Regions from separate parts of the Sphaerimonospora mesophila genome, predicted to be linked through region 1. Evidence: predicted binding sites of a transcription regulator. Region 1 holds the regulator's gene; the other holds the start of a gene.

Region 1 (5,338 bases):
ACGGGCTCAGCCCGGCGGCCAGGTGAGGCCCCGGCCGCCGAGCACGTGCGCGTGGACGTGGAAGACCGTCTGACCGGCGCCGGACCCGGTGTTGAACACAATGCGGTACCCCGAATCCGCCACGCCCTCCTGGACGGCCACCGCGTGACACGCCTTGAGCACGTCGTCGGCGAGGCCGTCGTCGGCGGCGGCCAGGGCCGCGGCGTTCTCGTAGTGGGACTTCGGTACGACGAGGACATGGGTCGGCGCCTGCGGGTTGATGTCGCGGAAGGCCAGTGCGCGGCCGGCCTCCAGAACGATCTCAGCGGGCACCTGCTTGGCCACGATCTTGCAGAACAGGCAGTCGGTCACAGGGCAACATTAGCCGTTGTCGATCCGTGATGACGCTGATGATCCCGCCGGATAACCTGAGCTTGTGCGAGACTGCACAGGAAAAAATTCCTAGCGTCGGGCGAGGACAGCGCTGGGCCATGCCCCCTAATGATTCGGAAGAACGTAAACCCCCCGGGAATGACGAGCGTCCTATCGACGTGACCACTGAGACCCTCGTGGCCGACCGGTCGCTGGGAGCGGTGCCCGTCGGCTGGGACGCCGACATGGCCGTTACAGCGCTCTACAGCGCCCATTATCGGTCGCTGGTGCGTCTCGCGGTGCTTCTGGTGCGCGATGTCGCCAGCGCCGAAGAGGTCGTCCAGGACGCGTTCGTCGCGATTCACGGGGCGTGGCGCCGCCTGAGGGACACCGACAAGGCGCTCGCCTACCTGCGCCAGTCGGTCGTCAACCGTTCTCGTTCCGTGCTGCGCCATCGCGCGGTCGTGGAGAAGTACGCCCCCAAGGGCCTGCCCGACGCCCCCAGCGCGGAGAACGGCGCGATCGGCGAGTTGGAGCGCTCCGCTGTCATCGAGGCACTTCGCCGCCTGCCGACCCGGCAGCGCGAGGCGCTGGTGCTGCGTTACTACGGTGACCTGTCGGAGGCCGAGATCGCGCACGCGATGGGCATCAGCAAGGGCGCGGTGAAAAGTCACACGTCCCGCGGCATGGCCGCACTACGGATGGCACTGGAGCAGTTCTCATGACCTTCCCGCCCGACGACGAGTACGGCGAGTCGCTGCGCCGTGCCCTGCGCGCGGAGGCGGACTCGGTCGTACCGTCTCCCGAAGGACTAGAGATCATCCGCGCCCGGATCGCGAGGCGCGGCGTGCGCAACCTGTTCTGGTGGCGGGTCGGCGCATCCGTCGCGGGCGCCGTCCTCGTGGCCGGCGCGACCGTGATGATCATCCCGGACCTGCGCACCCAGGTGGTCGAGAGCACCGGCCTGTCTCAGACGACCAGTGTGGACGACGGGGAGCGCGACACCTCGTCCATGACGCGCCCGCCCGCGGCGACGCCGCCCCCGGCCGTGGTCGTCCCCTCGGTCGGCGGAACCCGCGTCCATCAGCCGAGCCCGACCCCCGTGACGTCCACTCCGACGCCGCAGCGGACCTGGCCGCGCCCCAAGCCCTCGCCGTCGAGGCCGAGCCCGTGCCCCTCCCCCGCGCCCGAAGCCGAGCCCGACGGGCCGGGGACGGTCGAGGCGGAGCCCGGAGCCACGCCCTCGGTCGCGTCGTCCTGCCCACCCGGGCCGACGGCGCAGCCGCCGGCGCCCGTGCCGACGATCACCACCGGAACGTCGGCGCCGCCCGCCACGCCCTCACCGCACCGGCCGACGCCCACACCGCACACCCCGCCTTCCAGCCCGGCGCCCACGCCCACCCCCGCCGAGACGCCGACCCCCTGACACTCCCGGGAACCGCGGAGATCAGTTACCGCGGGGTCCGCGGGATCACCAGCGGCCGCAGCGGGACAGCAGCACGGCCGCAGCGGCGATCCCCGCCGTCGACGTGCGCAGCACCGTCGGCCCGAGCAGGGCGGGTACGGCTCCCGCCGCACGGAACGCCGCGACCTCCGCATCGGTGATGCCGCCCTCCGGCCCGACCACGACGACGATGTCGCTCCGGCCGCGGGCATCGGTGAGAACGCCGGGGACGTCGAGACCGCTGAGGGGTTCGGCGGCCTCCTCGTGCAGCACGACCGCCAGCGCGGCCGAGGCGATCAGGTCGGCGACGCGGGCCGTGGTGGCCTGCTCGGTCACCTCGGGCAGGTGAAACCGGCGGGACTGCTTGGCGGCCTCGCGGGCCGTGCCGCGCCAGCGGCCGAGGGCCTTCGCGGCCCGGTCGCCCTGCCACCGGGTCACGCAGCGTGCCGCGGCCCACGGCACGATCACGTCCACTCCCGCCTCGGTCAACATCTCGACCGCGAGCTCACCCCGGTCGCCCTTGGGCAGGCCCTGGACCACGATCAGGCGGGGCCGGGGCGGCTCGACCTCGAACCACCGGAGCACCTCGGCGGTCAGACGATCTCGGCCCACGTCCAGCACCACGCACTCGGCGACCCGGCCGGCCCCGTCGGTGAGGTCGAGCCGCTCGCCGGGGCGCATCCTGCGTACGGCGGCGGCGTGCCGGCCCTCTGGGCCGTCGAGGACGACGCGGTCACCGCCCCCGGCCGGTCGGCCGGCCGCCTCCGACAGGAACACCGGAACGCTCATGCGCTCGTGCCTTCGTCTCCGATCGGGATCAGCGACCGTTGAACGCGTCGCGCAGCCGGGAGAAGAAGCCCTGCTGCCCGGGGGAGAACTTGCCCGGTGGCCGCTCCTCGCCGCGCAGCTTGGCCAGCTCCCGCAGCAGTTCCTCCTGCTGCGCGTCCAGTTTGAGCGGGGTCTCGACGTTGACATGGATCAGCAGGTCGCCCCTGCCGGTCTCGTTGAGCCGCTGGACGCCCTTGCCGTACAGGGGGATGACCTGACCGGCCTGGGTGCCGGGCCGTACGTCGATCTCCTGCGCGCCGTCCAGCGTCTCGACGGTGAGCGAGGTGCCGAGCGCGGCGGCCGTCATCGGGATGTGGACCGTGCAGTGCAGGTCGTCGCCCCGGCGTTCGAAGATCGCGTGCGGCCGCTCGGCGATCTCCAGGAAGAGGTCGCCGGGAGGCCCGCCGCCGGGGCCGATCTCGCCCTCGCCGGCGAGCTGGATGTGGGTGCCGTCCTCGACGCCGGCCGGAATCCTGACCTTGATCGTGCGCCGGGTGCGCACCCGGCCCTCGCCGGAGCACTCCATGCACGGGTTGCGGATCACGCTGCCGTAGCCGCCGCACTGCGGGCACGGGCGGGAGGTCATGACCTGGCCGAGGAACGAGCGGGTCACCTGGGACACCTCGCCGCGGCCGTGGCACATGTCGCAGGTGTCGGGGTGGGTGCCGGCCGCGGCGCCGGAACCCTGGCAGACGTCGCACAGCACGGCCGTGTCGACCACGATCTCCCGGGTGGTGCCGAACGCCGCCTCCGCCAGGTCGAGCTCGACCCGGATCGTGGCGTTGCGCCCACGCCGGGCACGCGAACGCGGCCCCCTGGACGCGCCGGCGGAACCGAAGAACGCGTCCATGATGTCGCTGAACGGGAAGCCGGCCCCGAAGCCGCCGGCCCCGGCGCCCGCGCCCCCGCCGAACGGGTCGCCGCCCAGGTCGTACATGCGGCGCTTGTTCGCGTCGGACAGCACCTCGTACGCCTGGGTGATCTCCTTGAACCGCTCCTGGGTCTGGGGATCGGGGTTGACGTCCGGGTGCAGCTCGCGGGCGAGCCGCCGATACGCCTTCTTGATCTCGTCCGGGCCGGCGTCGCGGCGGACTCCGAGGATCTCGTAATAGTCCTTTGCCACTGCCACTTACGACCCCGCCAGGATCTGGCCGACGTAGCGCGCAACGGCGCGCACCGCACCCATCGTCACCGGATAGTCCATTCGCGTCGGGCCCAGCACTCCGAGCCGGGCCAGTTCCTTGTCGCCCGAACCGTATCCCGCGGCCACGATAGAGGTACCCCGCAGTCCGCTGTAAGGATTTTCCGAACCGATCCGGACCGTGAGTTCCGAAATACCGCCGGTCTCGCCCAGGAGCCGCATGAGGACCACCTGCTCCTCCAGCGCCTCCAGCACGTCACGCAGGCCCACGCTGAAGTCGGCGGCGGCGAGGTTGGCCGCACCGGCGAACACGATCTTCTCTTCGTGCCGTTCGACCAGCGTCTCCAGGAGCACCGACAGAATCGTGACGGCCACCTGCCGGTCCTCCGGCGGCAGCCGCTCGGGGAGGTCGGCCACGGTCTCCGGCACCATGGACAGGCCGCAGCCGTCCAGGCAGCTGTTGAGCACCGCGCGCAGGTTCCCGATCCGCTCGTCGGCGACGTCCTCGGGGAGGTCGATCACCCGCTGTTCGACCCGGCCGGTGTTCGTGATCAGCACGAGCATGACCCGCCGCTCGGCCAGGGGCACGATCTCCACGTGCCTGATCGACGACCTCGTCAGCGAGGGGTACTGGACCACGGCGACCTGCCGGGTGAGCTGCGCCAGCAGGCGCACCGTACGCATGACGATCTCGTCGAGATCGACCGCTCCGGCGAGGAACGTCTCGATCGCCCTGCGCTCCGCCACGGACAGCGGTTTGATCGACGAGAGCCGGTCGACGAACAGCCGGTAGCCCTTGTCCGTCGGCACCCTTCCCGCGCTCGTGTGCGGCTGACGGATGTATCCCTGCTCCTCCAGCGCCGCCATGTCGTTGCGGATCGTCGCCGGGGAGACGCCGAGGTTGTGCCTGTCCGCGAGGGCCTTGGAACCCACCGGCTCATTGGTGGACACGTAGTCCTCGACGATGGCGCGCAGCACCGCCAGCTTGCGGTCGTCGAGCAATGTGTCACCTCCCTGTGCCTGGAAACACCGACTCTGGCACTCTGTGTTCCCGAGTGCCAAGTGTACGGCCACTGCGACCTGCGGTGCGATAACGCCCGCGACACAATGGACAACCAACCCTAAGCGTGTTATACGCGAACCTTTTCCTCAATTCCCGACAATCCGTACATTAGCCGCCGATCCCGGTGGGCGGCCCCGTCCGGCGCGTCGTTTGCTAGCGTTCCCGGCATGTATGGGCGGGACGTGCTCTCCGGTGACTGGCGACGGCCCAGACGCGGCCAGATCCCGGAGATTCCAGCGGAGCACGACCTCGTGGTCGAAGACGCGGAGGGACGCTTCTGCGGTGCGGTGGTGGCCTGCGACAAGGAGGCCGTCACACTGGAGGACCGGTTCGGACGGCGGCGGGTCTTCCCGCTGACGCCCGCCGGGTTCCTCCTCGACGGCAGGCCCGTCACGCTGGTACGGCCGGCCGCCGCGCCGAAGGGACCCCGGCGGAGCGCGTCGGGATCGATAGCGGTCGAGGGGCTGCGCGCTCGTGTCGCCAGGGAGAGCCGGATCTACGTCGAAGGGGT
Region 2 (5,338 bases), on a different contig from region 1:
GGGCGGTGAGGAAGCCCGCGTGGTCGGCGCCGAGGATCCCCGACAGCACCTCCACGGCGACGTCGTCGGGAAGCAGCGAGAAGTATTCCGGCGGCGCCCACGGCGTGTGCGAGAAGTGGGCGATCCGCAGGTCGGGCCGCTCGACGCGGAGCATCGCCGGGGTCAGCGTCAGATGGTAGTCCTGGATCATCACCCGGGCTCCCGGGCCGGCCTCTTCCGCGAGCGCGAGCGCGAACGCGCCGTTGTAGTCCCGGTAGGACTCCCACTCACGCCGGAAGCGCATGCCGAACTGTGGCGTGACCGGCGTGTTGTAGAGCAGGTGGTGGACGAACCAGAGGGTCGAGTTGGCCACCGCGTTGTAGGCGCGATGGAAGACCGTCGGCGGGATGTCGAGCATCCGCACCGGTCCGGCGTCGAACGCCCGGTCGAGCCGGCCGCCCGGCGCGAGCCGTACGGCACCGCGATCGCCGTGGGAAAGGGCGGCGCAGACCCAGAGCAGGTCGGTGTCCCTGGCCACCTCGGACAGTCCGGAGACCAGGCCGCCCCCGCCTCTGCGCATGGTGAGCGCGCCGTCGTCCGCCATGGTGAAGGACACCGGCCCCCGGTTGGAAGCGATCAGAACCTGGCTGCTCATGACTCAATAGGATGTCAAAAGGAGGGTTGAAGACGGCAATGGCAATGGACGAGACAACTGAGGACCTGGCCAGGTCGGCCGCCGGGGGCGACCATCGGGCGCTCGGCGAGCTGCTCCGCCGGATCGAGCCCGACGTGTTGCGGCACTGCGAGCGACTTCTACCCTATCGCCAGGACGCCGAGGAGGCGGCTCAGGACACGCTGCTCGCCGTGGCGCGCAACATCGGCAGGTTCGAGGGCCGGGCCAAGTTCAGCACCTGGCTGCACATCGTGACCGTCAACTGCACGCGGACCACCTACCGTTCCCTGAAGCGGCGGGCGGCCGAGGAGGCGGAGGAACTGCCCGAGCAGCGCCCCGATCCCCGGCGCGTCAGCGTGATCGCGGGATCACGGCTCGATCTGCTCGACGCCATGGAGTCGCTGGAGGCGGACAAGCCCGATCTCGCCCAGGCGCTGGTGCTGCGCGACATCTGCCAGCTCGACTACGCGGAGGTCGCCGAGCAGCTCGGCATTCCGCTCGGCACCGTCAAGTCGCGGATCCACCAGGCCCGCAGATACGTGCAGTCGGCGCTCGGTGACGCGTACGCGTGACCGGGACCGGCGGACATCTAGTGGGATGATCTGTCTCGTCAGGTGAGACGCGGGATTGGATGGAGGTGCTGCCGGGGTAAAGTGCTAGCGGACGTAACCCGGATGGATCCGGACGTCCCACAACTGAACATGCTCATCCAGAGGGGTGGAGGGACCGGCCCTGCGAAGCCCCGGCAACCCTCCCGCGACCGAACTCGTGCCCACGAGGCCCGGCCGGGACAGGTGCCAATTCCGGGCTCGTGGCCAGGGTGGTCGCGAGCGAAGATGAGGGAAAGGCCTCGCTTCATGGCGCACACTGATGTCCCCCGGCCAGGTTCTCTGTCCAGCGCCGAGTTCGGCCCCGCCACCGGGCTGTCCTGTCGCGAATGCGGCGCCGTCTACGATCTGGGCCCGATCTTCGCCTGTGCCGAGTGTTTCGGCCCGCTCGAGGTGACGTACGACTTCGGCGATGTCCGCCGCGCGGACATCGAGTCGGGGCCGACCGACATCTGGCGTTACCGGGCGCTCCTTCCGGTCCCCCCGGATGTGACCGCCAAGCCGAACATCCGGCCCGGGTGGACCAGGCTGGTCAAGGCGGACCGGCTCGCGGCCGAGCTGGGATTCCGCTCGCTGTACGTCAAGGACGACTCGGGTAACCCGACCCACTCCTTCAAGGACCGGGTCGTGGCGATCGCCCTGGAGGCCGCCAGGACCTTCGGCTTCCACACGCTCTCCTGCTCCTCCACCGGAAACCTCGCCGGCGCCGTGGGCGCCGCCGCCGCACGCGCCGGGCTCGACTCGTGCGTGTTCATCCCCGCCGACCTGGAGGCGGCCAAGGTCACGATGGCCGCGGCCTACGGCGGCCGCCTCGTCGGCATCGACGGCACCTACGACGAGGTCAACCGCTTCTGCTCTGAGCTGATCGGCGACGAGCTCGGCGAGAAGTGGGGCTTCGTCAACGTCAACCTCCGGCCCTACTACGCGGAGGGGTCGAAGACACTGGCGTACGAGATCGCCGAGCAGCTCGGCTGGCGGCTGCCCGAGCAGATCGTCATCCCGGTGGCCTCCGGATCGCAGCTCACCAAGGTGGACAAGGGATTCCGCGAGCTGATCAAGCTCGGCCTGGTGGAGGACCGTCCGTACCGGATCTTCGGTGCGCAGGCGGAGGGCTGCTCGCCGGTCTCGCGGGCGTTCAAGGCCGGGCACGATGTGGTGCAGCCGGTCAAGCCGGACACGATCGCCAAGTCGCTGGCGATCGGCAACCCGGCGGACGGGCCGTACGTGCTGGACATCGCCCGGCGTACGGGCGGCGCGGTGGAGGACGTCGACGACCGCGAGGTGGTCGAGGCCATCCGCCTGCTGGCGCGGACCGAGGGTGTCTTCGCCGAGACGGCGGGCGGTGTGACCGTCGGCGTGCTGCGAAAGCTGGCGCGGGAGGGCCGGCTCGACCCGGGGGCCGAGACCGTCGTGCTGAACACCGGCGACGGGCTGAAGACGCTCGACGCGATCGCCGAGCACGCCCGTCCGGCCGCGGTCATCCGGCCGTCGCTCGAGGCATTCCGTACGGCTTTTGCCAACTGAACGCGTTTCCGCCCACGCAACGAAAGAGAGTGAAAGATGAGCGTTTCTGTGCGGATTCCGACGATTCTGCGCACGTATACGAATGGAGTCGCGGAGGTGTCCGGAGAAGGCGCGACGCTCCGCGACGTCCTGCAGAAGCTGGATGCGGACTATCCGGGCATCGGCGGCCGAATCCTGGACGAAACGGGCAAAATACGGCGTTTTGTCAACGTCTATGTCGGAGAAGAGGATGTCCGATTCGCCCAGGGTCTGGACACCCCCACGCCGGATGGCGTGCAGATCTCGGTGATCCCGGCCGTCGCCGGCGGCTGAGTCTGCTCACACTGAAAAGCCGCTGACCTGGGGGTTTGTCATGGTCCAGGTCGTGCCATGTCCATCAAATAGTGCAATTATCAACTATCGACGACTAAAGTGAATATTCGCTGATCCTGCTTTGAGCGAACGCCTAGTAGTAGTTTGCGCATTGACTCTGTTGTCCGATGCCTTGACGCAGGTATGGTCGAGGACGATCGACAAAACCGGGGGCTTCTTGGGTGTGGTCCCCAGCCCAGCAAGAGGAGTCGGAAAGTGGCGCAGGGCACCGTCAAATGGTTTAACGCGGACAAGGGCTACGGCTTCATCGCGGTAGACGGTGGCAAGGACGTGTTCGTTCATTACTCGGCGATCCTGATGGACGGCTACAAGTCGCTTGAGCAGGGGCAGCGGGTGGAGTTCGACATCACGCAGGGCCAGAAGGGCCCGCAGGCGGAAGCCGTCCGGGCCGTCTGATCTCGGGGGTGTCCGGCGGAGCACGGACGGCGCCTGCCGGACACGCCCTTGTCGCTCGACCATCGCAAGGCCCGGTTCGCCATCGGCGAGGCCGGGCCTTCGTCATTCCATCGTGGCCCTGACAGGGGTGTGTCAACGGAATCTTCGCTGGTCAGAGGGCTTGATATGCCCCGAGATGCAACTTGGCTTGCGCTTGCACTCACAAGGGTAGAGTGCTAAACACATGGTTGGCACTCTCAGGTCGAGAGTGACAACAACCAGGATCGAGGCGATGGGGTCCCCGAAGGGAGAGCGGGCCCATGCCGTCGCGGGCGTCGGCTCGGTCCAGTGAAGCCACCCTGCTACTGGGAGGTCTAGCCTTATGGCAGCCAAGATGATCGCGTTTGACGAGGACGCCCGGCGCGGTCTCGAGCGCGGTATGAACCAGCTCGCCGACGCCGTCAAGGTGACCCTCGGCCCCCGTGGCCGCAATGTCGTGCTGGAGAAGAAGTGGGGCGCCCCCACGATCACCAACGACGGTGTCTCGATCGCCAAGGAGATCGAGCTCGAGGACCCGTGGGAGAAGATCGGCGCCGAGCTGGTCAAGGAAGTCGCCAAGAAGACCGACGACGTCGCCGGTGACGGCACGACCACCGCCACCGTGCTCGCCCAGGCGCTGGTACGTGAGGGTCTGCGCAACGTGGCGGCGGGCGCCAACCCGATGGGCCTGAAGAAGGGCATCGAGGCCGCCGTCGAGCGCGTCAGCGAGGAGCTCTCCAAGCTGGCCAAGGACGTGGAGACCAAGGAGCAGATCGCCTCCACCGCCTCCATCTCCGCCGCCGACCCCGAGATCGGCTCGCTCATCGCCGAGGCGATGGACAAGGTCGGCAAGGAAGGCGTCATCACCGTCGAGGAGAGCAACACCTTCGGCCTGGAGCTGGAGCTCACCGAGGGCATGCGCTTCGACAAGGGTTACGTCTCCGGCTACTTCGTGACCGACCCCGAGCGCATGGAGGCGGTCTTCGAGGACCCCTACATCCTCATCGTCAACTCGAAGGTCTCCGCCAACAAGGACCTGCTCCCGCTGCTGGACAAGGTCGTCCAGTCGGGCAAGCCGCTGGTCATCATCGCCGAGGACGTCGAGGGCGAGGCCCTGGCGACCCTGGTCGTCAACAAGATCCGCGGTCTGTTCAAGTCCGTTGCCGTCAAGGCCCCCGGCTTCGGTGACCGTCGCAAGGCCATGCTGGGCGACATCGCCATCCTCACCGGTGGCCAGGTCATCTCCGAGGAGGTCGGCCTCAAGCTCGAGAACGCGACCCTCGACCTGCTCGGCCGCGCCCGCAAGGTCGTCATCACCAAGGACGAGACCACCATCGTCGACGGTGCCGGCGACCCCGAGCAGATCTCCGGCCGGGTGAACGAGATCCGCGCCGAGATCGAGCGGACCGACTCCGACTACGACCGCGAGAAGCTCCAGGAGCGCCTCGCCAAGCTGGCCGGCGGCGTCGCCGTCATCAAGGCCGGCGCGGCCACCGAGGTCGAGCTGAAGGAGCGCAAGCACCGCATCGAGGACGCCGTCCGCAACGCGAAGGCCGCCGTCGAGGAGGGCATCGTCCCCGGTGGTGGCGTGGCGCTGCTGCAGGCGGGCGCCAAGGCCTTCGACAAGCTGGAGCTGGGTGGCGACGAGGCGACCGGTGCCGCGATCGTCCGCAAGGCGCTGGAGGAGCCGCTGAAGCAGATCGCCGTCAACGCCGGCCTCGAGGGCGGCGTCGTGGTGGAGAAGGTCCGCAACCTTCCCGCGGGCGAG

What was found. Region 1 encodes HrcA, which represses chaperone genes, less so after heat shock. Its sites were predicted from a motif close to TTGGCACTCTCNNNNNGAGAGTGCCAA; they were not measured.
Region 2: a site for HrcA is predicted at 3,780-3,806, ahead of groL (chaperonin GroEL). Genes of this name have one in related genera too.

What each region holds. Positions count from the first base shown of each region.
Region 1 is NZ_BCBX01000055.1:55,275-60,612, forward strand. It holds gene AP234_RS31415 (histidine triad nucleotide-binding protein) at 7-351, opposite strand; gene AP234_RS31420 (SigE family RNA polymerase sigma factor) at 597-1,076, shown strand; gene AP234_RS31425 (hypothetical protein) at 1,073-1,777, shown strand; gene AP234_RS31430 (16S rRNA (uracil(1498)-N(3))-methyltransferase) at 1,823-2,584, opposite strand; gene dnaJ (molecular chaperone DnaJ) at 2,613-3,746, opposite strand; gene hrcA (heat-inducible transcriptional repressor HrcA) at 3,753-4,766, opposite strand; gene AP234_RS31445 (DUF3097 domain-containing protein) at 4,995-5,338, shown strand, end outside.
Region 2 is NZ_BCBX01000047.1:132,355-137,692, reverse strand. It holds gene AP234_RS28005 (trehalose-6-phosphate synthase) at 1-634, opposite strand, end outside; gene AP234_RS28000 (RNA polymerase sigma factor) at 673-1,224, shown strand; SAM riboswitch class I at 1,355-1,495, shown strand; gene thrC (threonine synthase) at 1,510-2,784, shown strand; gene AP234_RS27990 (MoaD/ThiS family protein) at 2,821-3,096, shown strand; gene AP234_RS27985 (cold-shock protein) at 3,352-3,552, shown strand; gene groL (chaperonin GroEL) at 3,914-5,338, shown strand, end outside.